Regions from separate parts of the Arthrobacter sp. GAS37 genome, predicted to be linked through region 1. Evidence: riboswitches for the same ligand, from Rfam matches in the RefSeq annotation. Region 1 holds a riboswitch; each other region holds the start of a gene.

Region 1 (7,075 bases):
AGGGTTTCGTGTAGACCGGGTACTCCAGCAAGCCGTCCGAATGGGATTCCTCCACCAACGATTCGGGATTGCCGACGACGCCCGGAAGCAATCGTCCGATGGCCTCGACCATGGCCAGGACTGCGACTTCGCCGCCGTTGAGGACGTAGTCGCCCAAACTGACCGGGCGGACCGTGAAGTGTCCTGCCGCCCATTCCATGACGCGCTCGTCGATGCCTTCATAGCGGCCGCAGGCGAAAACGAGCCGATCTTCCTCGGCGAGCTCATAGGCAAGGGCCTGGGTGAAGCGCTCCCCCGCGGGCGACGGGACGATCAGGACCGGCTTCGTCGTCGGACCGTCCGATGAGCCCTCAGCTTCGGGACTTCCGGCTTCGGCACACGCTCCAGAGGCAATGGATTCCAAGGCCTGGGCCCAGGGCTCGGGCTTCATGACCATGCCCGCACCGCCGCCATACGGAGTGTCGTCCACCGTGCGGTGCTTGTCCGTGGTGAAGGTCCTCAAGTCATGGACATTCAGCTCCAAAAGCCCATCCTGACGGGCCTTGCCTATGAGGGAAAGCTCGAGTGGCGCCAGGTACTCGGGAAAGATACTGACGACGTCGATGCGCATTTAGGCGTCATCCTTGGTTTCAGCGTCGTCCTCTTCCGTGTCGGAGCCGGAAGCGTCGGTGTTCAGTTCGAAGAGGCCCGGCGGAGGCGTGAGCAGCACATAGCCGTCCTCGACGTTGACCTCGGGCACGATCTCTTCGACGAAAGGCACCAGGATTTCCTTGCCGTCGGCGTCTTCAATGACCAGCAGGTCCTGGACGGGCATGGTGTTGAGTGCGGTCACCTTACCTACGACCTGCGAGCCGACATGGACCTCAAGGCCGACGAGCTCGTGCTCGTACCAGCCTTCGTCGTCGTCCTCTTCCAGCTCTTCCGTCTCGATGAACAGCTTCGCGCCGCGGATTTCCTCCGCCTGGTTGCGCGTGGAGATCTCTTCAAAACCGAGCAACAGGATGTCCTTGTTCCACCGGGCGCTGGTGATGGTCAAGGGACCGGCCTTTGCGGGCTCCACCACAAATTCGGTGCCCGGGACAAAACGATCGCCAGGGGCGTCAGTGAGCACCTGGACAGTGACTTCGCCGCGAATTCCGTGGGGCTTGCCGATTCGGGCAACCTGGAGCTGCATGGGGTTCCTCTGATTTCTTCGCTGGACCGGTTTAGGGACCAAGGCTGGGGGTTTGCTCGTAAAACAATCCGGCCCCTCCACCATAATCTGGTGAAGGGGCCCGATTTAAGACAAGTATTGCTGAGCGCGTTACCGGCGACGGTCGGTGTCGACGACGTCGACCCTGACCTGCTCGCCGCCCGCCAATGCCGCAATCACAGTGCGCAAAGCGCGTGCGGTGCGACCCTGGCGACCGATCACCCGTCCGAGGTCGTCCTGGTGAACACGCACCTCGAGGGATTCCCCGCGGCGGTTGTTCTTGGCACTGACCTTGACGTCCTCAGGGCTGTCAACGATCCCACGGACCAAGTGCTCGAGCGCTTCTGCCAGCAACTTACTCAGCCTCGGTGGTCTCTGCTTCAGCGTCAGCGGGAGCTTCAGTTGCTTCCGACTGCTTGGCCTTCTTGGTGATGGCTTCCGGGATGATGACGGAACCCTTCTCCGGTGCAACGAAAGCAGGCTTGGCGACCTTGGTCTTCAGCGTGCCTTCCTGGCCCGGGAGACCCTTGAACTTCTGCCAGTCACCGGTGATCTTGAGGATCGCGGCAACCTGCTCGGTCGGCTGGGCGCCGACGGACAGCCAGTACTGTGCACGCTCGGAGGCGACCTCGATGTACGAGGGCTCTTCGGTGGGGTGGTACTTGCCGATTTCTTCAATCGCACGGCCATCGCGCTTGGCGCGGGAGTCCATGACGACGATGCGGTAGTACGGTGCGCGCATCTTACCGAAGCGCTTAAGGCGAATCTTTACGGCCACTTTTGTGGTCACTCCTGTTTCTGAAACGGGGTTGAGCCCGTCGTTCTGCACCCGTGGGGCGGGCCATACTTGAGGGTTCCAAGGACAAGATGCACACACGGAGAGAGGGGCCGCGCGGATCGAGTACCTGTCCATTGTGCCAGATGGCGGACAGTATTTCGAACGCGCGGCCCGTGCGGCGGGATTACTGCAGGGTTACTGCAGGGTTACTGCTCTGCGGACCAGACGTAGAGACCGGCCCGTTCGGCCTTTTCGACGTCGCTCGCGAGCGCCGCCAACTGTTGGACGTACTGGCGGGACTGTTGGGCATCAAAGGGCATATCCTCTTGGGACGCCCAGCGTTCGGCGACATCGTCGAGGATGCTTCCCTCCCCCTCGGTCTCGTAGCTGAGAAGCTCGGACAGGGCACGCACCATGGCTTCGGGGACGCCCAGCAAGGCGTCGCTGGTGACGTCCACCAATGCGAGCTCATAGTCGGCCCCGGCTGCGTGCACGGCCGTGCCCGCCAGGTCGCCAAGTTGTTCTACTTCGAAATCGCTGATTCCCGGGATCCGTACAGCGGCGCCGGACACGTCACTGCCCTTCTCCAGGGCAGCGGCCCTCTTGAGTGCTTCATCGTGGGTGGCAACAAAGATTTCAGCAAAGCCCATGGAAAGTACTCTCATTCATTCGTGCCAACGGAGCTGCGGCGCGGCGGCCGAAAATGCGCCACGCCGCAGACTCCAGCCTAGCGGACGGCGACCCGCAGCCGGTTGCGCCACGGGTCCTCGAAGCGCAACTCCTGGCCGGTGTGGTGGGAGGCAATGCCGGCAACCTTGAGGCGGTCGGCGAGCGCGCCGACGTCGTCTCCTGACGGCACCTCGATGACAACCTCGCCGAGACCGAGCGTGTCCTTGCGTGGACCTGCGCCGCGACTGTTCCAGACATTCATGGCCATGTGGTGGTGGTAGCCGCCCGCGGAGACGAACAGGGCCTGCCCGTGCCACCCGGCGGTCTGCTCGAAGCCCAAGGTGTCGACGTAGAAATCATGGGCGGTCTGCACATCGCCCACCTGGAGGTGGACATGCCCGACGCCGGCGCCCGCCTCATGCTGGCCTGTCACCGCCGCTTCGTTCAGGTATTGCTGGAGGTAGCGCTGCGGAGGGAGCGGCAGGCTGTCCATGACGACCGAACTGCCATTCCACTCCCAGCCTTCGCGGGGCTTGTCGTAGTAGAGCTCGATGCCGTTGCCCTCAGGGTCGGTGAAGTAGAAGGCCTCGCTGACCAGGTGGTCCGCGCTGCCGACGAAGGCGTGGGGTTCGTACTGCGCGGCCGAGGCAACAGTCGCGGCGAGCGAGGATTGGTCTTCGAAGAGCAAGGCCGTGTGGAAGAGTCCAGCCTCTCCGCGACCCGGGATCTGGAGCCCGGAGGCCGGCGCGAGGTGCACCAACGGCTTGCCGAGCCTGCCGAAGTAGAGTCCGCCGTCCTGTTCGGCGACGACCTCCAGCCCCAGGGCCCGCTGGTAGTAGTCGACCATGAGCTTCATGTCCCCCACTTTGAGCATGACCGTACCCATGGTGAGTTCGGCAGGAAGGAGATCCTGGCTGGATGTGATGGTCATGTGAAACTCCCGGCTTTTTGTGGCGCCGCCCTTCGGCAACCTCTATCTATCTAAATTACTTGAAGCTTCAATTTATTCCTAATGCCCGGCGCTTCCTGAAATATGTCCCCTCAGCACGGTGCATTGCGGATTCAGCACCACCTCAAGTGACGCACGGGGATCGTTTGCGTAGAGCACGACGTCGGCACTGGCACCTTCGCTGATGCCGTCGGCACCCAGCCACTCGCGTGCGGACCAGCAGGCGGCGTCGAGGGCGGCGGCCGCCGGAATGCCCGCGCGGTGCAGTTCCAGGATTTCCTCGCCGATCCGGCCGTGCTTGATGACGCTGCCGGCGTCGGTCCCGGCGTACACCCGCACCCCGGCGTCGAATGCCTCGGCGACGCGTTCATGCCTGCGCTCCCACAATCTGGTCATGTGCGCGGCGTAAGGCGGGAACTTCGCTTCCGCCTGCTTCGCGATGTCCGGAAAAGTCGCAATGTTGATGAGCGTGGGGACGATCGGCACACCCTGTTCCAGCAGCCTGGGGATATGGTGCGGCAACAGACCGGTGGCGTGCTCGATGCAGTCGATGCCGGCGTCGAGCATGTCGTCGATAGTCCCTTCGGCGAAGCAATGAGCAGTCACCCTGGCTCCCTCCTCGTGTGCCGCGGTGACCGCGTCCTTGACGATGGCGGCCGGAAAGGACGGGCCAAGATCCCCTGCCGAGCGGTCGATCCAGTCCCCTACGATCTTGACCCAGCCGTCTCCGGACCGTGCCTGCTTGCGCACGGCCTCCACGAGATCCTCGGGCTCGACTTCTTCGGCCAGTCCGGGGATGTACCGGCGTTGCCTAGCGATGTGCCTGCCCGCGCGGATGATCCTCGGCATGTCCGTCCGGCGCTGCAGCCAGCGCGTGTCGCTTGCGGATCCTGCGTCGCGGATCAAGAGGGTCCCGGCGTTCCGGTCCGCCGTTGCCTGCAGTCGGGCAGTCTCGTCGTCCACCGCTCCGCCCCTCCCCAAACCAACATGACAGTGCGCGTCGACAAGGCCGGGCAGCACCCATCCGTCCAGGACGACGTCCGGCGCGGCAGCAGGCCGCAGAAAGGTCAGCCGTCCGTCGACCGACCAGAGGCCGCGCCGTTCCTCTTCCGGCCCGGTGAGGACGGCGCCGCTGAACTCGATGATTTCCGCCATGATTCCACCCTAGTTCCCGGGGCCGTTGCCGGCCCGGTCACATCTGTCCTCGGTCACATCTCTCCCAAGCACCCACAGCTGTGGTAGCTTCGTCTACGACCACACGGGGGCCCTTGCAAGGGCTGAGATCGGGCTGACGCAGCCTGCGACCGTTGAACCTGTCCGGGTAATGCCGGCGAAGGAAGTGAGTAATCCTTTGAGCACCAAAGAAACACAGCTGAGCCCTACCCAAAACGGATCGGCGCAAGAGGTGACACATTCCCTCAAGTCCCATTCCCTCGCGTTCCTGGAAGATGCAGAGACGGGAATCCGGGTTCCAGTGACTGAAATCGCCTTGGAACCGTCCCCAAACGGCGAGGCCAACGCGCCTTTCCAGGTGTACCGCACCGCGGGGCCCGGCAGTGACCCTGTGATTGGCCTGGAGCCGTTCCGGAGCGAGTGGATCGAAGCCCGCGGCGATACCGAGGCATACAGCGGCCGCGAACGGAACCTGCTGGACGACGGCAAGTCGGCCGTGCGCCGCGGCGCCGCCTCCGCAGAGTGGAAGGGCGCACAGCCGGTGCCCCGCCGCGCCGTCGAAGGCAAGACCGTGACACAGATGCACTATGCCAAGCAGGGCATCGTGACGCCCGAAATGCGGTTCGTGGCACTTCGCGAGAACTGCGATGTCGAACTTGTCCGCAGCGAAGTCGCCGCCGGCCGTGCCATCATTCCCAACAACATCAACCACCCCGAATCCGAACCGATGATCATCGGCAAGGCCTTCCTCGTGAAGATCAACGCCAACATCGGCAACTCGGCCGTCACCAGTTCCATCGCCGAAGAAGTGGACAAGCTGCAGTGGGCCACGCAATGGGGCGCGGACACGGTCATGGACCTGTCCACGGGCGACGACATCCACACCACCCGCGAATGGATCATCCGCAACTCGCCCGTCCCGATCGGCACCGTGCCCATCTACCAGGCCCTCGAGAAGGTCAACGGCGAAGCCAACAAGCTCACCTGGGAAATCTTCCGCGACACCGTCATTGAACAGTGCGAGCAGGGCGTGGACTACATGACCATCCACGCCGGCGTGTTGCTGCGGTACGTGCCGCTCACCGCGAACCGCGTGACGGGCATCGTTTCCCGTGGCGGCTCCATCATGGCCGGCTGGTGCCTGGCGCACCATGAGGAAAACTTCCTCTACACCCACTTCGACGAACTCTGCGAAATCTTCGCCAAGTACGACGTCGCGTTCTCGCTCGGCGACGGCTTGCGCCCGGGAGCGACGGCGGACGCCAACGACGCCGCACAGTTCGCCGAGCTCGACACGCTCGCGGAGCTCACGAAGCGGGCGTGGAAGTACGACGTGCAGGTCATGGTGGAGGGCCCCGGGCACATCCCGTTCCACCTCGTCCGCGAGAACGTCGAGCGGCAGCAGGAACTGTGCGACGGCGCACCGTTCTACACCTTGGGCCCCCTCGTCACCGACGTTGCTCCGGGCTACGACCACATCACCTCGGCCATCGGCGCCACGGAGATCGCACGCTACGGAACCGCGATGCTCTGCTACGTCACCCCGAAGGAACACCTGGGCCTGCCAAACAAGGACGACGTCAAGACCGGCGTGATCACGTACAAAATCGCCGCCCACGCCGCGGACCTTGCCAAGGGACACCCCGGCGCCCACGAACGCGACGATGCCCTGTCCAAGGCCCGCTTCGAGTTCCGCTGGCGTGACCAGTTCGCACTGTCGTTGGATCCGGTCACGGCCGAAGCGTTCCACGATGAGACGCTCCCGGCAGAACCAGCCAAGACGGCGCATTTCTGCTCTATGTGCGGACCGAAATTCTGCTCCATGCGGATCAGCCAGGACATCCGCGACGAATACGGCTCCGCGGATTCCCAAGCGGCCATCGCCGAAATGTACAGCGGGATGCGCGAAAAGAGCGAGGAGTTCCTCGCATCCGGGGGCAAGGTCTACCTGCCCGAGCTCGAGGTTCCCGCACGAAAACGTGAGGCGAAGTCAGGAAGCCTGAACTAATCAGGAAGCCTGGACTGATCCGGCACGGCTGACATCCGCAATGAAGGACCGGATCATCCGGTCTCCTTCAACTGAGTCATGAGGCCGGTGTCCTCCAGCCGCAACGCGGTGGAGGGCACCGGTTTCCTGCAAATAGCCCGCGATTTCTTCGTACAGGGGTTCCCAACCACCGGTCAGGACAAGCGTGGGGACTCCCGGCACAATATGCAGGGGTGCTTCCCATGGCGGAGCCTGGAGCCGCAGGCGTCGAGCGGTGCGCCGGGCCTCCGGGGTACTGAGGACGGCCGCCTCGGAAGAAAACGCCCT
Region 2 (7,075 bases), on a different contig from region 1:
CGGAATGGCGCAGGTCAGCGCCCGGTATTGGCTCGAAACTGACGGCGATTTGGACCTCGATGTCGCCAGCGATCTGATCTACCGTTTAGCTTGGCGCGGAATCAGTCGCTTCCCGAAAGAGTCCTAGACTACAAATAGAAGACTGAGTAATTTCTTGATTGGCTGGGAGGCCCCGCTGTGGAAGTAAAGATCGGCATTCAGAATGTTGGCCGTGAGATCGCGCTTGAGTCCGCTCTCGATGCCGAGGCTGTTGCCAAGATCGTGAGCGAGGCCATTGCCAATGGCACGGACCTGCGTCTGACCGATGAAAAGGGCCGCCAGGTCATCGTTCCCGGCAACGTCCTCGGATACGTGGAGATCGGCGCCGAGGAAGTACGCCGGGTCGGATTCGGCGCTCTCTAAGCAATACGCAAGAACACCAGCGAGCCAGGAGTCCGCATGCTCTCACTTGTCATCGTGGCGCTAGCCACCATCGCCTCAGGCTTCATCGTCTGGGGAACTGACAAACACCGTGGCACGTACGGAATAACCCTGCCCGCCGGCGTTTCCGTCGCTGTCGCCATGCTGAGTTGGATGATCTTCATCCAACTTGGCTTTGGCTACCAGCCTGGCATGACGTGGATCCCGTGGGTTCTGCCCATCATTCTGGGTACCGTGGCCGCCGCAGTGGCCGCCTACTTCCTGGGCCGCCATCGGACGCGGCACAACACCGCCCAGCTGACCGCGGCCCTGCGACTCTAGCTGGCGCTGCGCGAACGGGCCGGCGACACTCAAACGGGCCGGCGACACTCATATCCGGGCGTCGCCTAGCTGTTTGCGTGTCGCGGATAAACTTGGGTGTCACCCGCTTCTGTGCAGAGGCACAGCCTGTTTCCTTGTGAATCCGTGACCACCACCCGTTGGGGTGCGTGGTCACGGTCCATTAACGCACCGGTTGCCGCCGTTTTCTCCATAACGGGTCCGGATTCGGCTTGGCTTCGGTGCACATCCAGGTGGATCCGATGCGGATTGGGTGTCTCAGTTGTTTGGAACCACACCCTGGGCCCACGCCCGTAGGGATCTTCGAGGTTTCCGAAGCGGTCTTTGCGGTAGCCGAGCGCCACCCTCCAGACTTCCGAGATCCCGTCCGGATCCGGGGTGTCGATTCCGACTTCAACCGTCCGATAGAGCCCCGGTTCGGCCGCTGCCCCGGCTTCCGCGGCTGCTTCGCTGGCGCTCGTGGCCGCCCGGATGTCGCGTTGGGTCACAGCGCTCCCGGCGTCATGGGAGGTGTACCGGATGAACACCCGGTTGTACCGCCAGTCGAGGTCCGGGTGGTGGTTCTGCTGCTCGGCGATGCGCCCGACGGCGGCAATCAGCTCCAGTGCGGCAGCCGACGTCGGGCATTTGTAGACGGTGGCGAGGCCGCCCAGGCGGTACCGCCAGTCCGGCAGTTCCGCCAGGGCGTCGTCGATCGCGGACCTGGTGAGGATGTCATCTTTGCCGGCCATCTGGGCTCCTTCGCTGACGTGGAATTCGCAGGAATCCCCGGAGCGGCCAACATAGGCCGCTAGAGGAACTCGGCCCGGCCCTCCATCGCCGAGGACGCCAGGGCGTGTTCCCGGCGCGGGATGCGGCCCGCCTGCTTCGCCAGCCTACCGGCGATGACCGCGTGTTTGAAGGCCTCGCCCATCTGCACCGGGTTCTGCGCACGGGTCACCGCGGTGGCCAGCAGCACGGCGTCGCAACCGAGCTCCATGGCGAGTGCTGCGTCGGACGCGGTGCCGATTCCGGCGTCGAGTACTACCGGGACCGAAGCGCGGGACACAATCAGCTCGATGTTGTGGGGATTCAGGATGCCCAGACCGGTGCCGATAGGCGCGCCCAAGGGCATCACCGCTGTTGCTCCGAGGTTTTCCAGTCGAAGCGCCAGGACAGGGTCGTCGTTGGTGTAGGCGAAGACCTTGAAGCCGCGGTCCACCAGTTTCTCCGTCGCATCCACCAACTCCACGGCGTCAGGCAGCAGCGTCTGTTCGTCGGCGATGACCTCGAGCTTCACCCAATCCGTTTCCAACGCCTCACGGGCAAGCTCGGCTGTCATGACAGCGTCCTTGGCGGTAAAACAGCCGGCCGTGTTGGGCAGGACACGGATGCCATGGTCCACGAGCAACTGGAACAGCGAACCTGTTTCAGTCGGCGAGTACCTCCGCATGGCCACGGTGGTGAGTTCGGTGCCGGAGGCCAGTAAGGCTGCCCCCAGGCCGTCCAGGCTCGGGGCTCCGCCGGTCCCCATGATGAGGCGCGAGCCGAACTCAACACCGTCGATCACCAGGGCGTCGGTTCGGGTGGTTGCTGCTTGAGTGCTTGCTGCGGTCATGGTTCAGCCTCCCTGTACTGCGGTAACGATTTCGAGTTCGTCGCCCTCTGCGAGCGCGGTAGCAGCCCACTGGCTGCGCGGCACCACTTCGGAATTGCGTGCGACGGCGACGCCGATCTTGCGTCCGTCGGCCGCCTGGCCTCTGGAGTCCACAACCCTTCCGGTGATGTGGCTGACGAGGGTGGTCACGGACGCGTCGTCGCTCAACGTGTGGTCTGCGCCGTTCAATTTGATGTTCATGCGTGGTCCTTCGGAAGGGGATATGAGGTATCGGCCGATGGGCCGTCCGTTGAGGCCCGTGGTACTGAAAGCGGGCGGGAGAAGCGGTCCGGGCGGAATTTGTTCCACCGGGGATCGACGGCGCCATCCATGAGTCCGACGCAGATTTTCGCCGCTGCCGGGGTGAGGAGCACGCCGTGGCGGAAGAAGCCGCTGGCCACGATGAGGCCCGGCACGGTTCCTTCGCCTTCGCGACGTTCCACACGGCCCAACAGCGGTGCATTGTCCGGAGTGCCTGGACGCGCTCGGGCAGTTGCTTCCAGGAGTTCCAGTTCGGCCACAGCCGGAACCAGAACCTGGGCGTCGCGGAGCAATTGGTACACGCCGCCGGCCGACACCGGGTTGGCCGATCCCCCCGACGCCGACAAGCCGTCTTCACGTTGCGTCGCGCCGACCACCACGGTCCCGTCGTCGCGGGGCACGATGTAGACGGGCACTCCGCGCACCATTCCACGGACCGTGGCGGTGACCAGGGGTTGCAGGTGGTCCGGGACGCGCAGCCGCAGTATGTCGCCGTACACGGGACGCAACGGGAGCGACATTCCATCCGGCAGGCCGTTCAAGCGGGCGGCATCCAGTCCGTTGGCAACCACTGTTTCCGTGGCGAGCACTTCGATTCCTGAGTCCAGCACAGCCCCGACGACGCGCCCGTCCTCCCACAGGAGGCCCGCCGCGGTGTCCTGGACCGCAAAACCGCCTTCGGCCCCCGGAATCCAACTGGAATCGCCGGGCTGGTGGTCTGCCAGCGCGCCGAGAATCGCGGCCGAAAGCCGGCGCGGATCCACTTGGTGGTCGCCCGGGATGTCGAAGGCACAGGAAATCTGCGGGCTCAGCAGCGGCTCACGCTCCCGTGCCTCGCGCAACGGCACGGATTCCACCACCAGGCCGTTGGCCAGCTGGACATCCCTGAGATCGGCGAGCGCCCGGCGGTCCGCAGCGTCCGCGCCGACGGCGAGGGTCGGCGTCGTGCGGTAACCCGTGCTGCGTCCGGTGCTTGATCCGGTCACATTGCGTTCGAAGTCCGGCCACAACGCCGACGATTCGAGCATGAGCTCCAGGAGGTCCTCTTCCTGGTAGTGCAGTTCGCTGACGGGCGCCAACATGCCCGCCGCCGCGAAGGTGGCGCCGCTGGCCGGCGCGGGATCGATCAGGGCAACCGAGCGGCCGGACCTGCGGGCTTCCCACGCGATGCCGAGGCCAATGACACCGCCTCCGATCACCGCCACATCCGCGTGCAGGGGTCCGTGCTGGGTGTTTACTTCGTCCATGGGGTCCTTCCCTACGCCGGTACTAGCCGGATCAGGTCAAGCGGTCGGCGCTGAAGCCCTCTCAGCCGCGCGGCGATTGTGACTGCCGCCGCGGCTCCCGCGGTACCAGCCCAGTTTAGAGGAACTACTCTGTTTCCATGACCCAGCACCATGTCCACACCACCGCCCGCCTGTACCTCTGCACCGACGCCCGCAAGCAACAGGGTGATTTTGAGCAATTTGTCGATGCCGCATTCGAGGGCGGCGTGGACATCATCCAGCTGCGTGACAAGACAATTGAGGCGGCCGAGGAACTGGAGCTCCTGGAAATCCTGCAATCCGTGGCGCATCGTCACGGCCGTCTCTGGGCAGTCAACGACCGCGCGGACGTAGCATCCCTCTCCGGCGCACCGGTGTTCCATATCGGCCAAAAGGACATTCCGCTGCGCTCGGCCCGGAAACTGCTCCACGACCGCACTATCATCGGTCTCTCCACGCACACGCCGGAACAAATTGACGCAGCCATCGCCGCGTCACCCAGCCGCAGCGGACTGGACTACTTCTGCGTCGGGCCGGTCTGGGCCACCCCCACCAAGCCGGGACGCTCCGCCGTCGGGCTCGATCTGGTGAAGTACGCCGCCAACGCGGTGAAGCAGGCAGACGAAGAGACCGTCGGCGGTGTTGTGCTCCCCTGGTTTGCTATCGGCGGTATCGATCTCAGCAACGTGGAAGAGGTGGTGCAGGCCGGCGCAAGCCGTGTCGTTGTGGTGCGAGCCATTACCGAAGCACAGGATCCGACGGCGGCAGCCCAGGCCCTTCTGGCTGCCTTGGACGCAGCGGCGGCCTAGCGAGACGCCGGAAGATTTTGGAGTTACCCTGATTTTCGTGTCACATCAGCGGGTAGCCCCGAATGTCAGTGAAACGTCGAACCACCTCGCGGAAGCGCTGGCGGCGCTTCGGACTGAACTCGAGCTGCCCGCAGGTTATCCCATTGAAGCGCTGCGCGACGCTGAAGCCGCGGTTTCCGGACACACCCTGCCAGCGCAGGATCTCACGGACGTTCCGTTCATCACGATCGACCCGGCCTCTTCCATGGATCTCGACCAGGCCCTCTTCATCGACCGGTCCGGGGATGGTTACAGGGTTCTCTACGCCATCTCCGATGTGCCCTCCTTTGTGCCCCCGGGAGGAGCGCTCGACGCCGAGACCCGCCACCGCGGGCAAACGTACTATGCCCCGGATGGCCGCATACCGCTGCACCCCGAGATCATCAGCGAGCATGCCGGAAGCCTGCTGGCCGGCCAGACGTGCGGCGCGTTCGTGTGGGACTTCGAACTCGATGCCGAGGCGGAGTTCCGCACCGTCTCCGTCCGTCGGGCAAGCGTACGGAGCCGCGCCAAACTCAATTACAAGGGCGTGCAGGCGGAGATCGATTCCGGAACGGCTGATCCCGTCCTGGAGCTGCTCAAGGAGGTCGGGCTCAAGCGGGTGGAACTCGAACGCCGCCGCGGCGGAGCAAGCCTGAACATGCCTGAGCAGGAAATCGTCCAACTGCCCGACGGCGAGGGGTACAGGATCGTCGCAGCTCCCTCGCTGCCGGTGGAGGACTGGAACGCCCAGATTTCGCTCCTGACCGGGATGGCCGCCGCCCAGTTGATGCTCGACGGCAAAGTGGGGATCCTGCGCACCATGCCCGCCCCCGATGAGCGCTCGCTGCTCCATTTCAAACGGCAAACGGGGGCACTCGGCAAGCCCTGGACCGCGGGGACCAGCTACGGCGAGTACCTGCGGACCCTTGACGCGAAGGATCCCCGGCAACTCGCCATCCTCCATTCCGCGGGGCTGCTCTTCCGTGGTGCCGGCTACACGCCTTTCGACGGCGAGGTACCGGGCAGCGTCATGCAGTCAGCCATCGGGGCGCCGTATGCCCACACCACCGCGCCGCTGCGCCGACTTGTCGATCGTTTTGTGCTGGTCATCTGCGAAGCTCTGAGCAATGGAACAGAGATCCCTGCATGGGCCCGGGATGCTTTGCCGAGCCTGCCCGAGATCATGGCGTCTTCCGACCAGCTTGCCGCCAAAATGGAGCGCCTGGCCCTGGACACCGTGGAGGCAGCACTCCTGGTCAACCACATCGGACAGGAATTCGACGCCGTGGTGATTTCCGGATCGAAACCCGCCAAGAACAACGGTAACGGCAACGGAAACAGCACCAACGGCAACAACGGTAATGGCAATGGGAACGGAGCCCCGCACGGCCCCTACGGCATCGTCCAGATCGCCGAGCCCGCGGTCACCGCTCGTTGCGACGGCGAAATGGAGTCGGGCACGAAAGTCCGCGTGAAACTGCTCGACGCGGACATTGCCACCCGCCAAATCACCTTCGAACTGCTCCCGTAGCGCGCCCCGTCCGCAGGGCCGGGGCCGCGATCCGGGGATTATCGCCCCCAGACGCTAGACTGGGTGAGTAGTAATGGATGCCCGGTCGTTGATTCAGTTAATTTTTTGACATCAACAAGCCCGCCCCTACGCGATCTTGAGATACACCAGCTGGTCCCCAGTGCCAGTATTTAGATAGCCCGCGATCGGCTTCCACTGGATTTGCTTGCGCCCATCCGTGCTCCGGAACGGCCCTGCCACAACCGTTGAGCACGCAGCGCAGCCCAAATGAATAAGGAAAACTCCACTGTGAGTGAATTGCACACCCATGAAGTTCTGACAGACGGAACCGAAACGATCGAACCCGAGGAAACCATTTCCTCGGACGAAACACCCCACGAGATCGCAGAAAAAACCTTCGCCGACTACAACGTCCGCGCCGACATCGTTGAATCCCTCGCCGACGCCGGAATCACCCACCCGTTCCCCATCCAGTCCATGACCCTCCCGGTTGCCCTGGGCGGTCACGACATCATCGGCCAGGCCAAGACCGGTACCGGAAAGACCCTCGGCTTCGGCATTCCGGCGCTGCAGCGCGTCGTCGGACCGGACGACGCCGGCCACGACAAGCTCGCTGTCCCGGGTGCACCCCAGGCCCTCGTGATTGTTCCTACCCGCGAACTCGCCGTTCAGGTGGCCAACGACCTCCAGACGGCGTCCCGGAAGCGCAACGCCCGCATCGCCACCATCTATGGCGGCCGCGCTTACGAGCCCCAGATCGAGGCCCTGCAAAAGGGCGTCGAGGTTGTTGTCG
Region 3 (7,075 bases), on a different contig from region 1:
TGTGGACATCGTGTCCAAGTCCGCTAAAAGGCAGCTCCAGGTAGCCGATGCCCACCCGCTTGACCTCAATGCGCTTTATTCCAGAAGCTGCCGCAATGCCGGTCACTGGAAGCCGGTCCGCCAACGCCAGTGCCACCCGTTCTCCACGAACGCGCAGCAGTGTCCTGATGCTGCTGTCGATGCGGGCCCGAACCAAACGGGCCGCCACCAAAGACTGCCGAATCCGGACTAGCTCATCATCCTCAGCGGCGCTTAGTGGACGACGCTCGGACGGCGTTCGCGGTCCCTCCTGTTCCACGCCGCGGCCTCGTCCTCCCAGGCTCGCGCCCAGTTGTAGCCCGTGCTCCAGTCCGGCTCTATACGAGTACATGCCAAGGGGAGGCGGCTTCGGCGAGCCTCCACACCACGGACGCGTCCTGCACGGGAGGCATGATGTTTCCCTCGAAGAAACGCTGCGGTCGCATCTCTTCGCCCTCCGCCACCCACGTCCCGCTCACCGGGCAGTGGTCGCCAGTGGACGCGACCGCGAGCGGTCGCCTGGGGCGCAATCCTTGCTGCCTTGGCGCTTTCTGCAATGTCGATCCCATGCTGCCACTCCTCCGATGCGGGCGTTTCAAACTCTCGCATCAAGCGTATGGCGGCCAGGAAGGCAATTCAAGAATCTTTTCTCATTTGAGTATTAAATCTTGCTTTCGAAAGACTCACCGAATCTCTAACCCTGCTTCAGCCAGACGAAGTGCCACGTCCCTGCCCATTGGGCCGCGAGCACGGCCGTGGCTGCGATGACCAACCCGCCAGCCAGAACCCAGACGTCCAGGCGGCTGTAGGTGGATTCGCGCGCCCAGGTCCGCCGTCCACCGCCGAAGCCTCGCGCCTCCATGGTCACAGCCAAGCGGGACGCCCGACGGATCGCTTGGACCAGCAGCCCGAAGCTTTGGCCGAGCATGGCCTTGAAGCGTTGCGGCGGGCTCCCGTGCGAGCCGACACCCCGCGCGCGCCGTGCCATACCGATAGTCTGCCACTCCTCCGCCATGAGCCCCACGAGCCGCAGCGCGGCCAAGGTACCCAAGACAAAACGGTGCGGCAGTTTCGCCTTCTGCGCCAGGGCATCGGCGAGGTCGGTGGGGTCGGTGCAACTCATCAGGAGGATGGCCGGCAACGCGATCGCCAAGCCGCGCAGCATGAAGCCGAGTCCCAGCTGCAGCGAGCCTTCGCTGATAGACCAGATCCCGACGTCGAGCAGTATCCTGCCGCTGTCAGCCGACAGGATCGCGGTGCTCCAGCCGCCCAGCGCCGCCGCGATGATCAGGGGCCAGCCGCGCTGCCACAGCAAGCGCACGGTGAGCCCCGCGAGGGGGAATAGCGCCAGTTCGCCGAGGAGCGCCGTCGAGGCGGACACCAGGTCAATGGACAGCGCCAACACCAAGGTGATCAGGAAGACCGACACGAACTTGGCCAGCGGATTCGCGCGAGTGAGAAGGGCGTTGTTACCGCGCAGGGTCAGGGTTTCCCTCATGCCGCACCCGCTTCCTGCCGGGCCGCGCCTCGGAGCGCAGGCTCGAGCCGCATCTCGGTGCCGCCCAGGACGGAGCTGAATTCCTGGTCGTGGGTTACGGAAACCACGGATGTGCCGGCGTCGAGCAGTTCGGACAGGAACGACGCAAGCTCGGCCCAAGTGTTCGCGTCCTGGCCGAAGGTGGGTTCGTCCAGCACCAGGACGCGGGGGTGCGCGGCGAGCACCGTGGCCACGGATAGCCGCCGCTTTTCGCCCCCGGAGAGCGTGTACGGATTGGCGTCCACGAGATGCCCCAGACGCAGCCGCTCCAGCAATTCGTCCACTCGCTCCTCGCCATGGCCAAGGTGCTTGGGGCCGAACATGAGCTCGTCGAGCACGCGGCCGGTGACGAACTGGTGCTCGGGCTCTTGGAACACGGTCCCGATCCGGGAGATCAGCTGCTGGGCCTTCCACTTGAAAGGGTCGGTGCCGGCGCCTTCACTGAGCCCGACGGCGGCAGTCACTGTGCCGGACACCGGCGCCAACAAGCCCGCGAGGGTCAAAGCGAAGGTCGATTTTCCGGCACCGTTGGGGCCGGTGATGGTCAGCGCCTGCCCGGCGAGCACCTCGGCGTCGAGTCCGGCCTGCACAGGAAGGGGCAGGATGGTTTTGAACCCCCGGCGCCGCGGCCTTTCGCGGGACACCGCGAGCTCCTGGGTAGCGAGCAGCAGCTCTCCCCCACTCCTCGCCCCGGAGCCGGCTGCTGTTCCGGAGCCGGCGGCCGTGCCCGAACGTGGCCGGGTGGCCGGCACGTACCCGGGCACCCAGACGCCCGCAGCAGTGAGCATGTCCCTTGCTTGAGCCAGAACGGTGTCCGGATCGCCGTCCAGAAGCACCCCTGGCGTCGACCCTCCCGTGGAGGAGGATCTGCCCGGCTGGAGGACCACGATCCGGTCCACAAGGTCTTTCCAGACCGAGACCCGATGCTCCACCACCACCAAGGTGGCGCCGGTCTTGTCCAGGCAGCGGCCCACGGCATCGCGGACCTCGAGCACGCCAGCCGGGTCCAGGTTGGCGGTCGGCTCGTCCAGGAGGATCAAGCCAGGCCGCATGGCCAGGATGCCGGCGAGCGCAAGGCGCTGTTTCTGCCCGCCCGAGAGCGCCGACGTCGGGTGGTCGAGCGCAAAGTCGCCGCTGGCACTGTTCCGCAGCCCGACGTCGTCGAGCGCTTCATGGACGCGTTTCCAAATCTCTTCCCGCGGCACGCAAAGGTTCTCGGCGCCGAAAGCGACGTCGTCGCCCAGCCGGGAAAGCACCACCTGGGTTTCGGGGTCCTGCTGCATGAGTCCGGCACGGCCCCGCTGGGCCTTCGGCGAAACACCGTCCACCAGCAACGAGCCGGTCTCGTCGGCGTCGTCACCGTCCTCGCCCAGAACGCCCGCCAGGGCATGCAGGAGCGTCGACTTGCCCGCGCCCGAGGGGCCAAGCAGGAGCACACGCCCGCCTGGACGGATGTCCAGGTCCAGGGCGTGGATGGCCTGCGTGGTGCGGCCAGCGTGCCGCCAGCCCCACCCTTGCGCGGAAATGGCGGCGGGTCGCACCACAGCAGGGGTGCCGGAATCAGGACTTGGCATCAGGAAAAGACGGGCTCCGAGGCGGCCTTGCGGGACGCGAACGCGCTCAGGACACCGGTCTTGGCCAGGCCGCGGGTCGCGATCCAGGCCAGGGCACCGGCGATGACGGCACCAGAGATCGTGCAGAACACGATGTACGCGAGCTTGTCGCCGACCTCGTAGGCGATGTTCCAGCCCCACGGCAGGAAGGAATCGTTCAACCCGCAGAACAGGCCCGCGCCGGCACCGGCCAGCAGGGACACCGGCAGGTTGAACTTCTTGTACATGAAGGCCAGGAAAATGAGTTCCGCGCCGAGGCCCTGGAGCAGGCCCGAGATCAGGACCGTGGTGCCGTACTGGTTACCCATGATGAGCTCGCTGGTGGCGGCCACCATTTCGCAGAAAATTGCCGCACCGGGCTTGCGGACAACGAGCATGCCCAGCACTGCCGGAATCATCCAACCGCCAGCGATCAGGCCGCCCAGCGGAGGGTAGCCGGCGGTGACGGGCGTGACAACCAGAGCCATCTGGTCCCATGCCCAGAAGATCACGCCACCGGCGATGGAGATCAGTGCGGCCACGACGATGTCCACGACGCGCCAGTTGTAACCAGGCTTGGTGAGGCCCGGCCTTGCAGAAATACCAGTCATTTTGTCCTCCTGAAGAACAGGAGGGGAAAGTGTTCCGGTTGCCTGCGAGCGGCTTCCGCCGCGCCGGTCCGGGCACTATGAGAACTCGACTCCCTTGCGCCGGTACTAGCCGGATCAGGTTCGAGGGTCTGCGGCTGTCCGCACTCTCAGCGCCCGTCCTCCGTGCCGCATTGCTGCGAGCCCGACGGCGGCGCTCCCCTGTCGTTATCAATCCACCCTTTTGGGCGTGGTTCAGTTTACACCTTGGCGGGGTTGCGGGCGCTGTGCCAAAACGCGTAACGACGGATTCTGCTGGATCATTCGCCGGGTGAGCACAGGCAGGCCCGGAATGGCGCGGGCGCGTACAGAAACTGGGAGAATGATCCAGCAGAATGTGACGCAGCAAGCGGGCAAAGGAGCAGTCTTGGCAGGCATTGTCGAAGCGAACAGCACCACGGTGGCCGAACCTAGGCTCGCCGCAAGCGTGATCCTCGTCCGCGAGGCCCCCGTTCACACGATTCAGTCAGGCCCGGAGGTTCCCGCGGATGCCGGGCGCGGCCTGGAAGTTTTCGTTCAGCACCGGGTAAGCACGATGGATTTCGCCGCGGGCATGGTTGTCTTTCCGGGCGGACGGGTGGATCACGTGGACAGCTCCGGCTGGGACTTCGCGGACGACGTCGTCGAGCGGCACGCCGCCGCATGGCACCGGAGCAGCATCGCCGTCGAGCCCACTTCCGCCGGGTTCAACGCCGGCCGGGTACTGGCGGCCGCGCAGCGCGAGGTGTTCGAAGAGGCCGGGCTGAAGCTCGACGCCGCCACCCTCCGCCCGTGGGCCAACTGGGTCACACCGGCAGACCAGCCCAAGCGCTTCGACACATACTTCTACCTTGCCTGCCCGCTTTCCGGTGCCGAACCAAAGCACCAAACCACGGAAGCGTCATCGTCCTTGTGGATGCCGGTCCGCGGAATCCTGGATGCCGAAGCCGCCGGAACCCTCAAGCTCATGCCGCCCACGCTGGCGCTGCTGGATGAGCTACTCGCCCTCGGCACGGTGGAAGCGATCCTGGCCGAGGACCGTGACATCGTGCCCGTCCGTCCAAAGCCCGGAGCCTTGGAGGAGTTCTTCCGGCTGAGGCGCCAACCGCCATCCGTTGCTCCGGAACAGCCCTGAAGTGGGGTTAGGCTGGGGACGGTCCTGTTTCCTCCCGCAAGGAGTCCCGGAATGAACCTCCTCATCAAACTGCTCGGCACTGGCGTGAGCATCGGCGCAGGCTTTGTCGGCACCAAGCTCGTCAATGCGTTGTGGGAAAAGTCCACCGGCAAGAAGCCTCCCAAGGGTCACGATGACATGGAGGCAAGCCTGCGCTCGGCACTGACCTTCGCCCTGATTTCGGCGACTGTCAGCGCTGTCATCCAGGTTTTCGCAAGCCGCAGTACCCAGCGCGCCATCTCGCGCTTCTCGAAGACGCAGGACATCGTCTAGGCTGACGGCCCGCCGTTGGCGCCCGCGCCCCCGCCGTTCGCGCCCCCGCCGTTGCGGCCGTTCCCGGTGTGGGGCATTGCCGAGTCCGCTTCTTGAGCTTTCTCCGCCGCCCGCTGACCGGCAGCCCGCAGCACCACGGCCTCGAGTTCGTCGGTGCTGAGCAACTCAGGGTGGAGGTGCTTGGTCCGGTAGCCTGCGCGGCCCACCATGTGTGCGGACACGGGCACGGTCAGCAGTTGGAAGATCCATGCGACAGCCAGGATCGGCCATACCCACCATTCGCGCATCTGCAGCCCGATGGCCGCCAAGACAAGGAACAGCCCCAGCACTTGCGGCTTGGTAGCTGCGTGCATGCGGCTCATGAGGTCCGGGAAACGCAACAGGCCGATTGCGGCGCCCAATGACATCAGCGCACCAACAATCAGCAGTACCGAGGTGACGGCATCGATGACGGCATCAACTCCCGTGGCATTAGGAGTCATTGACTTGTCCTCTCCGATCGGCCACGAAGCGGGCCACCGTCACCGAGCCAACGAACCCGATCAGCGTCAGTGCGACGAGCAGCACGAGGTTGTTGAGGTGTCTGTTGACGGCCATGTCGATGGCCAGCGCGGCGCCCAGTATGGCGAGCAGCACATCTGAGGCGAGCACGCGGTCCAGCAGGGAAGGCCCGACGGCGATCCTGTAGATCGCGCCTGCCGCCGCCAGGCTAAGAATCACCGCCGTGACGATGAGCACGATGTCTTTCACGAACCAGCTCCCCTCGTTGCAGGCCAGCCTTCGGCCTGGAGTGCGTCCATTTCGGCGCGGGTACCCATGATCCGGATCAGCGAGGCCTCCGTATCCTGGACTTCCTTGCGCAGCTTGGCGGTGTCCACATCGTTGCGGACATTGAGCCCGTGGATGTAGAGCGTGGACGTGGAACGGTCCACCTCCACCACCAAAGAACCCGGAATCAGCGAAATAACGTGCCCTGTGGCGGTCACCATGAGGTCGGAATGGCTGCGCAGAGGAACTGCGACCACGGCGTTGGTTACCGAAGGCCCTCGGAAGACCGCCAGGTACATGACCTGGAAGCTCGCGGCCACCACTTTGCCAAGGAACACGGCGGCGAAAGGAATGGCGCGCAACACGTTGAAACGCCCGCTGAGCTCTACGGGAGGCAAGTAGAAGACCCTGGCCACGACCACCGCGATCAGCGCACCGAACAACAAGTTGCCCGGGCTGAAGTCCCGCCAGAGCGCACCCCAGACGACCACCAGCCAGACCAGCAGGGGCAACTCGGTGCGAAACGAAATCCGCTTGCGGCTCACTTCCCACCTCCCTGCACGGGTGCGGCGATCTCCGGAACCTTGGCATTCCCGCCGAGCACCGAATGGATGTACGCCGTGCGGTCCAGCATCTGTTCCGCGGAGTTTCCGGCCAATTGGAACAACGGACCCGCGAAGACGGTCAGCGCTACGCCGAAGATCACCAGCGCGGCCGTTGGCCCCACCATGGTCCGCGGAAGCAGGCCGACTGCTGCTGTGTCCTTGAGGACGGCGGCCGGGTATTCCGCGTCCTCGGGTTTCCGCCAGAATGCGCGGTTCCAGACGCGGGCAATCGCCAGCAAGGTCAAGAGGCTGGTGACAACGCCGCCCACCACCAAGGTAATGGCCAGCGGTGTCCCGAGGGCGATGCCTGCCTGCAGGAGTCCGAGCTTCCCCAGGAACCCGGAGAAAGGAGGAATTCCCGCGAGGTTCATGGCCGGAATGAAGAACAAGAGCGCGAGGAGCGGAGACAGCTTCGCGAGCCCACCCAGCCTGTCCACGGACGAGCTGCCGCCACGGCGCTCGATCAAGCCGGTCACCAGGAA
Region 4 (7,075 bases), on a different contig from region 1:
CCGTCGTACGACGAGGGCAAAGAGCGCCGAGCCCGTCGCTGAAGAAGCCCCGGTTGAAACGCCGGCTGCTGAGGTTGCGGCCGAGGAAACCACTGCGGAGCCGCAGGCTGCGGAGATTGCGCCCGAGGAAAGCACCGAGGAGCCGGCCGTCGAGGCGGAAGCTGCAAGCCCGATCGCTTCGCTGTTCCTGGAACCTGGGTCCGTCACCTCCATGATCTTCCAGGCACCGGACTTGAGCGCAGTTGCCAGGCCGGCCGTCGTCGAAGAAGAACCGCAGGCTGACGCTGAAGAAGTTTCCGAGGACAACGAACTGGACGAAGCCGGCAGCCGCCGTCGGCGTCGCAGCCGTGGGCGTCGTGGACGCCGGGGCAACGAGCGTGATGAAGCCGCGGGAGAAGAAACGTCCGCGGAGTCCGAGGACGAGGCAGAAGCCGGTACTGAGGAAGTCCTCGAAGAAGGCGTGACTTCCCGCCGTCGTCGGCGTCGCCGTCGTGGCGATCAGGACTTGGAGCTGACGGGCGGCGGAGACGACGATCCCCCCAACACCGTCACCCGTGTCCGCGCTCCCCGCGCGCACGTTGAGTCCACCACCGGCTCCGACCGCGTGACGAGCGTCAAGGGCTCCACCCGCCTTGAAGCCAAGAAGCAGCGCCGCCGCGAGTCCCGCGAGACCGGCCGCCGCCGCCAGGTCATCACCGAGGCCGAATTCCTGGCCCGCCGTGAGTCCGTCGACCGCCAAATGATCGTCCGCCAGCGCGACGACAGGATCCAGATCGGCGTCCTGGAAGACGGCGTGCTCGCGGAGCACTTCGTGTCGAAGACACAGCAGGATTCCCTGATCGGCAACGTCTACCTGGGCAAGGTCCAGAACGTGCTGCCGTCGATGGAAGCTGCGTTCGTGGACATCGGACGCGGCCGCAACGCCGTGCTGTACGCCGGTGAAGTCAACTGGGATGCCGTTACCCTGGAAGGCAAACCTCGCCGCATCGAAAACGCCCTGAAATCAGGCGATTCCGTGCTGGTCCAGGTCACCAAGGACCCCGTGGGCCACAAGGGCGCACGCCTGACGAGCCAGATTTCGCTTCCTGGCCGCTACCTTGTGTACGTGCCCGGCGGTTCAATGACCGGTATTTCCCGCAAGCTGCCCGACGTCGAGCGCAACCGTCTGAAGAAGATCCTCAAGGATCGCCTCCCGGAGAACGCGGGCGTCATTGTCCGCACCGCCGCCGAGGGTGCTTCCGAGGAAGAGCTGACGCACGATATCAACCGCCTGCGGGCCCAGTGGGAAGGCATCGAAAGCCAGTCCACCTCCACCAAGGTCCTGGCCCCGGAAGTGCTGTACGGCGAACCGGACCTCACCATCAAGGTTGTCCGCGACGTCTTCAACGAGGACTTCTCCAAGCTCATCGTCTCCGGCGATGAAGCCTGGGACACCATCGAGGCCTACGTCACCTATGTGGCGCCCGATCTGGTGGGACGCCTCGAAAAGTGGACCTCGGATCAGGACATTTTCTCGGCATGGCGCGTGGACGAACAGATCCACAAGGCATTGGAGCGCAAGGTCTTCCTGCCCTCCGGTGGTTCGCTCGTGATCGACCGCACCGAGGCCATGACGGTTGTTGACGTCAACACTGGGAAGTTCACCGGCAGCGGTGGCAACCTTGAGGAAACCGTCACCAAGAACAACCTTGAGGCTGCCGAGGAAGTGGTGCGCCAGCTTCGCTTGCGCGATATCGGCGGAATCATCGTCATCGACTTCATCGACATGGTCCTGGAATCCAACCGCGATCTCGTGTTGCGCCGCATGGTCGAGTGCCTCGGCCGGGACCGCACCAAGCACCAGGTCGCCGAAGTGACGTCGCTTGGATTGGTGCAGATGACCCGCAAGCGCATGGGCACCGGCCTGCTTGAGGTCTTCGGCGAGCAGTGCGAAACGTGCGCCGGTCGTGGAATCGTCACGCACGACGAGCCTGTGGAGCACCGTCGGGCCAACGTGGTGGCCGCTGAACACCACCACCCGCGGACGGAATCACAGCCGGCCGTCCGCCCGGAGCAGCGCAAGCGTCGCCGCGGCAGGGGGACAGGGCAGGGGACGGCCGAGCTTCCGATCACCCCTCCTGTTCCGGTCCATACAGTGGAATCCACTGATCCGAATCGCCAGGCGGCCACCCGCGCAGCCCTTGCCACCATCGCGGCTGCAGCCCACGCTGCCCACCTGCACGACGACGAGCTCCACCACGCGGCGGAATTGCTCGCCGACCGGCACGTAGCGGAAGCCACCCCGGTCCAGGCCCCGGCGGCCCCGGTCCAGGCTCCCGCCGCTGCTTCGAGTAGCGAGGAACGTTCGAAGCCTGTGCTGCGATTCGGCGGCGAGGAAGTTGCGTTGCCCTTCGTCCACCACGAAGAGGAGCCGGCGAGTGGTGCACCTGCCATGAGCCTGGATCTGTTGGCACAGGCATTCGCGGGCCTTGGAGAAGCTCCGGACACCGCGGCGACGGCAACAGAAGCCAAGGAAGCGCCCGCAGGTGCCCCCGCGGGCGTTGCAAGCAGAGAATCCGGGGAATCGGGTTCGCGTGGACGCCGAGGCCGCCGCAACCGTAGTGCCAGCCGGGCCCAGGGTTCCGCCAACGCCACCAACGTGGAGCACCACGAGGTTGCCGCGGCTGCCTCCGGTGGGGCCGCGCACGAGGCCAAGGCGACGGACGCGGCTCCCGCGAAGGCGACGGCGGCAGCGGAACCGATCATCCTCGGAGTCGGCGTGCCCAAGTCCGAACTCTAAGCGCAGTACCCTGTCCGAAGCCCCGGCCGTTTCCGCTCCTGTGGAAACCGCCGGGGCTTCGGCGTTGCCGGCCAATCCACCGGACCTCCCCACAGTGCGGTTGCAAAGGGGGATTTCAGCGGGCGAGGTGTGATCCGGGTTAAGCTAGGGGACTGACACGGGGTGCCGCGCACCAAGCCGGCTGAGACCAGACCCGTTGAACCTGTCCGGTTAGCACCGGCGAAGGGATGTCTCGCATGACAGTTTCGGCGCAATCAGCCGTCTACCCGCTCAAGGCCGTCCGGCGACCTATCCCGAGGGTCCTCAGCATTGCCGGCTCGGATCCTTCGGGTGGTGCCGGGATCCAGGCAGACCTGAAGAGCATCGCGGCCAACGGCGGCTATGGCATGGCCGTCATCACGGCGCTCACCGTGCAGAACACCCAGGGAGTCACTGCCGTCCACGTGCCTCCCGTGGAGTTCCTGCGCCAGCAGTTGGACGCCATTAGCGACGACGTCACGGTTGATGCCGTCAAGATCGGCATGCTCGGGGACGCGGCGGTCATCCACGAAGTCCGCCGCTGGCTCGGCGAGGCGCGTCCCGCCGTCGTCGTGCTGGATCCGGTGATGATCGCCACCAGCGGCGACCGGCTCCTGGCGGAGTCTGCTGAAACTGCCCTGCGGGAACTTCTGCCCCTCGCTGACTTGGTGACCCCCAACCTTCCTGAATTGGCCATGCTGCTTGGCGAACCTGAAGCCACTGACTGGGCATCGGCGTTGGAGCAAGGCAAACGCCTGGCTGCCGCCTGTGGGAACACCGTCCTGGTGAAGGGTGGCCATCTTCAGGGAGCCGGCTGCCCCGACGCCCTGGTCAACACCGGGGGAGTCCTGAGCCAGGACGTGGTGGAATTCGCCGGCCAACGCGTGGAGACCCGCAACAGCCATGGCACGGGGTGTTCCCTGTCGTCGGCGATGGCGACGGCCAAGGCGCGGCTCGGCGATTGGGAGTCCGCCTTGCGTGTGGTCAAGCCTTGGCTTCAGGAGGCGCTGTCCCAGTCCGAGGTGCTGGAAGTGGGGAAGGGCAACGGGCCGATCCATCATTTCCACGCGCTCCAGCACGCCCTTCAACCGGGCGATTTTGCCGTCCGGATGTGGGACGCCGCCCAAACGGAACTTGGGGCCATTTATGGCTTGGACTTCATCCAGGATTTGCAATCCGGTGGGCTCAGCGAAGCGCAATTCAGCTATTACCTGTCGCAGGATGCCATCTATCTCAACGGCTATTCCCGGGTCCTGGCGCGGGCAAGCGCCCTCGCCCCAAGCGAAACCGAACAGCTGTTCTGGGCCCGCGGCTCGCAGATGTGCCTTGAAGTCGAGTCCGAGCTGCATCGGAATTGGCTCAGCGGACGCCAGGTAAGCGGAGAGCTGGGCCCGGTCACCAAGGCCTACGTGGACCACTTGCTTGCGGCGTCGGCGTCGGGCAGCTATGCCGTCCTGCTGGCTGCCGTGCTGCCTTGCTACTGGTTGTACGCCGAGGTGGGACAGCAGCTCCACCATGGCTATATACAGGCGGGAGCGTCGGACGAGCACCCTTATGCGGACTGGCTGCGTACCTACGCAGACGAGGCGTTCGCCGAGGCCACGCGCAAGGCGATCGACATCACAGACGCCGCCGCGCAGGCCGCAACACCTGCGGAGCGTGCCGCCATGATGGAGGCGTTTGCCCAATCCTGCCGTTACGAAACGGCGTTCTTCGATGCTCCAAGGTTGCACGGCTGAACCCGGTTCCTGCCGGGGAAGGACAGGATGAAGCGCCCGTTCCGGCGGGCGCTGCAGCGTGTCGGACTGAGGATCCGAGCTTTTCCCGGCCGGCAGGGTAAGGTGGACGGGCACGGTACCGGGTGGCGCATAGCCAGTCTGTGGCAGTCATCACGTGGCAGCCCCCGGACCTGGCCTCATTTGCAGCCGAAGGCGAAACTAGCGTAATCTAGATCTTCGGTGCTTACGCCAACACTTGGGTTATGCCCCCAGAAACCGTTCATTTGGAACTGACCTTTCATTTGGAACTATTCGAGGGATGACTCATGGATTCCGTACCGGAGTCCACGGCGTTGAGGCACAGCGTGAACCAGGCCCGTTTTCGGATCGGGGTTCCGCACGCAAATTTAGTAATAAACGTCGAGAGAAGTGAGTGCCCAAGTGGTGTACGCGATTGTCCGCGCAGGCGGCCGCCAAGAAAAGGTTTCCGTTGGAGACTACGTAACCCTGAACCGCGTCCCCGGTGGAGCCGGCAGCACCCTTGAGCTGCCCGCACTGCTCCTGGTGGACGGTGACAAGGTCACCTCCGCTGCTGCGGATCTGGCCAAGGTCAAGGTTACGGCTGAGATCCTCGAAGACCTCCGTGGTCCGAAGATCGTCATCCAGAAGTTCAAGAACAAGACCGGCTACAAGAAGCGCCAGGGTCACCGTCAAGAACTGACCAAGATCAAGATCACCGGTATCAAGTAACCACTGGTTGCTGTTCAGGTTTTCAACAGATTCCCCAGAATTTTAAAGGCAGGCATTTCAAATGGCACATAAAAAAGGCGCGAGCTCCACTCGCAACGGTCGTGACTCCAACGCCCAGTACCTCGGCGTAAAGCGCTTCGGTGGCCAGGTCGTTTCCGCGGGCGAGATCATCGTCCGCCAGCGCGGCACCCACTTCCACCCGGGCGCCGGTGTCGGCCGCGGTGGCGACGACACCCTGTTCGCCCTGCAGGCAGGTGCGGTTGAGTTCGGTACTCGCCGCGGCCGTCGCGTAGTGAACATCGTTGCTGCTGCAGCTGCAGAGTAATAACACGTTCTGAACGGGTGGAGCGGGCCGTATGGCCCGCTCCATCTGTCTTTTTAACCGCACTAGAATTTACTAGGGCGGGCGGCGGCGCATCAGCCCGCAACACGCACTTCAAGCAGTAATTTCCACATAGAGGAGAAACACGTGGCGACCTTCGTAGACCGGGTAGTACTTCACGTATCCGGCGGAACAGGCGGCCACGGCTGTGTCTCTGTTAAGCGCGAGAAGTTCAAGCCCCTCGGCGGACCCGACGGCGGCAACGGCGGTAATGGCGGCGACGTCATCCTGCGCGTTGATGCCCAGACCACCACTTTGCTTGACTACCACCACGCACCGCACCGCCACGCAACCAACGGTGGCCCCGGCATGGGCGACTGGCGCGGCGGCAAGAACGGTGAAACCCTGGTGCTTCCCGTCCCGGACGGCACCGTGGTCAAGACCAAGGACGGCGTTGTCCTTGCTGACCTGGTAGGTGAAGGCACCGAGTTCATCGCCGCTGCAGGCGGCCTGGGCGGCCTTGGTAACTCTTCGTTGTCTTCGCAGAAGCGCAGGGCTCCCGGTTTCGCCCTCCTCGGCACTGAAGGCGACTCCAGCGACATCGTCCTGGAATTGAAGTCCATCGCGGACATCGCGCTGGTTGGCTTCCCCTCCGCAGGCAAGTCCAGCCTTGTCGCGGCGATGTCAGCGGCGCGGCCCAAGATCGCCGACTACCCGTTCACTACCCTGATCCCCAACCTTGGCGTGGTCCAGGCCGGTGAGGTCCGGTTCACCATTGCAGACGTTCCCGGGCTGATCGAGGGCGCGAGCGAGGGCAAGGGCCTCGGCCACAACTTCCTGCGCCACGTGGAGCGTTGTGCCGCGCTGGTGCACGTGCTGGACTGCGGAACCTTGGAAGCGGACAGGGATCCGCTCTCGGATCTTGCGATCATCGAGCAAGAGCTGGACAAGTACGCGGTGGACATGAGCTACGCCGGCGTTGACGGCGAAGTGGTCCCCCTGAACGAACGGCCCAAGCTTGTTGTCCTGAATAAGGTGGACCTGCCTGATGGTCGGGACATGGCCGAGTTCGTCCGTCCCGAACTGGAACAGCGCGGCTACCACGTCTTCGAAGTCTCCGCCACGAGCCATGAAGGCCTGCGCCAACTGAGCTTCGCCATGGGCGAGATCGTCATGGCCGCCCGCAAGGCCGTTGCTACTGCGCCTCCCAAGGTCGCAGCGCCCGTCCTCCGCCCTCGTGCGGTCAATGAGTCCGGCTTCAAGATCCGCCGCGAGGAAAAGAACCTTGAGCCGCTCTTCCGCGTGCTGGGGGAGAAGCCGGTCCGCTGGGTCAAGCAGACCGACTTCACCAACGAAGAAGCCATCGGCTACCTTGCCGATCGCCTGGCGAAGCTCGGCATCGAAAACGAGCTGTTCAAGATGGGTGCGATCCCGGGCGACACCGTCGTGATCGGCGAAGAGGACGGCGTCGTGTTCGACTGGGAGCCC

The links. A riboswitch is a leader RNA that binds a small molecule or an ion and turns the genes downstream of it on or off. The one in region 1 is predicted to bind thiamine pyrophosphate.
Region 2: it holds a riboswitch for thiamine pyrophosphate, as region 1 does, so the genes downstream of both, thiO (glycine oxidase ThiO) here and thiC (phosphomethylpyrimidine synthase ThiC) in region 1, are expected to answer to the same signal.
Region 3: it holds a riboswitch for thiamine pyrophosphate, as region 1 does, so the genes downstream of both, ABH924_RS11555 (ECF transporter S component) here and thiC (phosphomethylpyrimidine synthase ThiC) in region 1, are expected to answer to the same signal.
Region 4: it holds a riboswitch for thiamine pyrophosphate, as region 1 does, so the genes downstream of both, thiD (bifunctional hydroxymethylpyrimidine kinase/phosphomethylpyrimidine kinase) here and thiC (phosphomethylpyrimidine synthase ThiC) in region 1, are expected to answer to the same signal.

The regions. Positions count from the first base shown of each region.
Region 1 covers NZ_JBIYDB010000015.1:87,328-94,402, reverse strand. The annotation lists gene trmD (tRNA (guanosine(37)-N1)-methyltransferase TrmD) at 1-610, opposite strand, end outside; gene rimM (ribosome maturation factor RimM) at 611-1,174, opposite strand; gene ABH924_RS13780 (RNA-binding protein) at 1,304-1,546, opposite strand; gene rpsP (30S ribosomal protein S16) at 1,548-1,970, opposite strand; gene ABH924_RS13770 (hypothetical protein) at 2,177-2,620, opposite strand; gene ABH924_RS13765 (VOC family protein) at 2,698-3,570, opposite strand; gene ABH924_RS13760 (amidohydrolase family protein) at 3,649-4,743, opposite strand; TPP riboswitch at 4,837-4,944, shown strand; gene thiC (phosphomethylpyrimidine synthase ThiC) at 4,940-6,769, shown strand; gene ABH924_RS13750 (alpha/beta hydrolase) at 6,770-7,075, opposite strand, start outside.
Region 2 covers NZ_JBIYDB010000001.1:282,667-289,741, forward strand. The annotation lists gene ABH924_RS01305 (TetR/AcrR family transcriptional regulator) at 1-127, shown strand, start outside; gene ABH924_RS01310 (DUF3107 domain-containing protein) at 178-402, shown strand; gene ABH924_RS01315 (hypothetical protein) at 439-741, shown strand; gene ABH924_RS01320 (4a-hydroxytetrahydrobiopterin dehydratase) at 807-1,490, opposite strand; gene ABH924_RS01325 (thiazole synthase) at 1,550-2,356, opposite strand; gene thiS (sulfur carrier protein ThiS) at 2,360-2,596, opposite strand; gene thiO (glycine oxidase ThiO) at 2,593-3,903, opposite strand; TPP riboswitch at 3,894-4,014, opposite strand; gene thiE (thiamine phosphate synthase) at 4,041-4,730, shown strand; gene ABH924_RS01345 (RNB domain-containing ribonuclease) at 4,768-6,282, shown strand; gene ABH924_RS01350 (DEAD/DEAH box helicase) at 6,571-7,075, shown strand, end outside.
Region 3 covers NZ_JBIYDB010000011.1:90,776-97,850, forward strand. The annotation lists gene ABH924_RS11535 (hypothetical protein) at 1-136, opposite strand, end outside; gene ABH924_RS11540 (hypothetical protein) at 357-587, opposite strand; gene ABH924_RS11545 (energy-coupling factor transporter transmembrane component T family protein) at 713-1,516, opposite strand; gene ABH924_RS11550 (ABC transporter ATP-binding protein) at 1,513-3,129, opposite strand; gene ABH924_RS11555 (ECF transporter S component) at 3,129-3,758, opposite strand; TPP riboswitch at 3,832-3,968, opposite strand; gene ABH924_RS11560 (NUDIX hydrolase) at 4,117-4,908, shown strand; gene ABH924_RS11565 (DUF4235 domain-containing protein) at 4,960-5,220, shown strand; partial or broken gene mnhG (monovalent cation/H(+) antiporter subunit G) at 5,319-5,702, opposite strand; gene ABH924_RS11575 (monovalent cation/H+ antiporter complex subunit F) at 5,692-5,970, opposite strand; gene ABH924_RS11580 (Na+/H+ antiporter subunit E) at 5,967-6,533, opposite strand; gene ABH924_RS11585 (Na+/H+ antiporter subunit D) at 6,530-7,075, opposite strand, start outside.
Region 4 covers NZ_JBIYDB010000038.1:26,420-33,494, forward strand. The annotation lists gene ABH924_RS20600 (Rne/Rng family ribonuclease) at 1-2,779, shown strand, start outside; TPP riboswitch at 2,928-3,024, shown strand; gene thiD (bifunctional hydroxymethylpyrimidine kinase/phosphomethylpyrimidine kinase) at 3,016-4,536, shown strand; gene rplU (50S ribosomal protein L21) at 4,957-5,265, shown strand; gene rpmA (50S ribosomal protein L27) at 5,327-5,590, shown strand; gene obgE (GTPase ObgE) at 5,735-7,075, shown strand, end outside.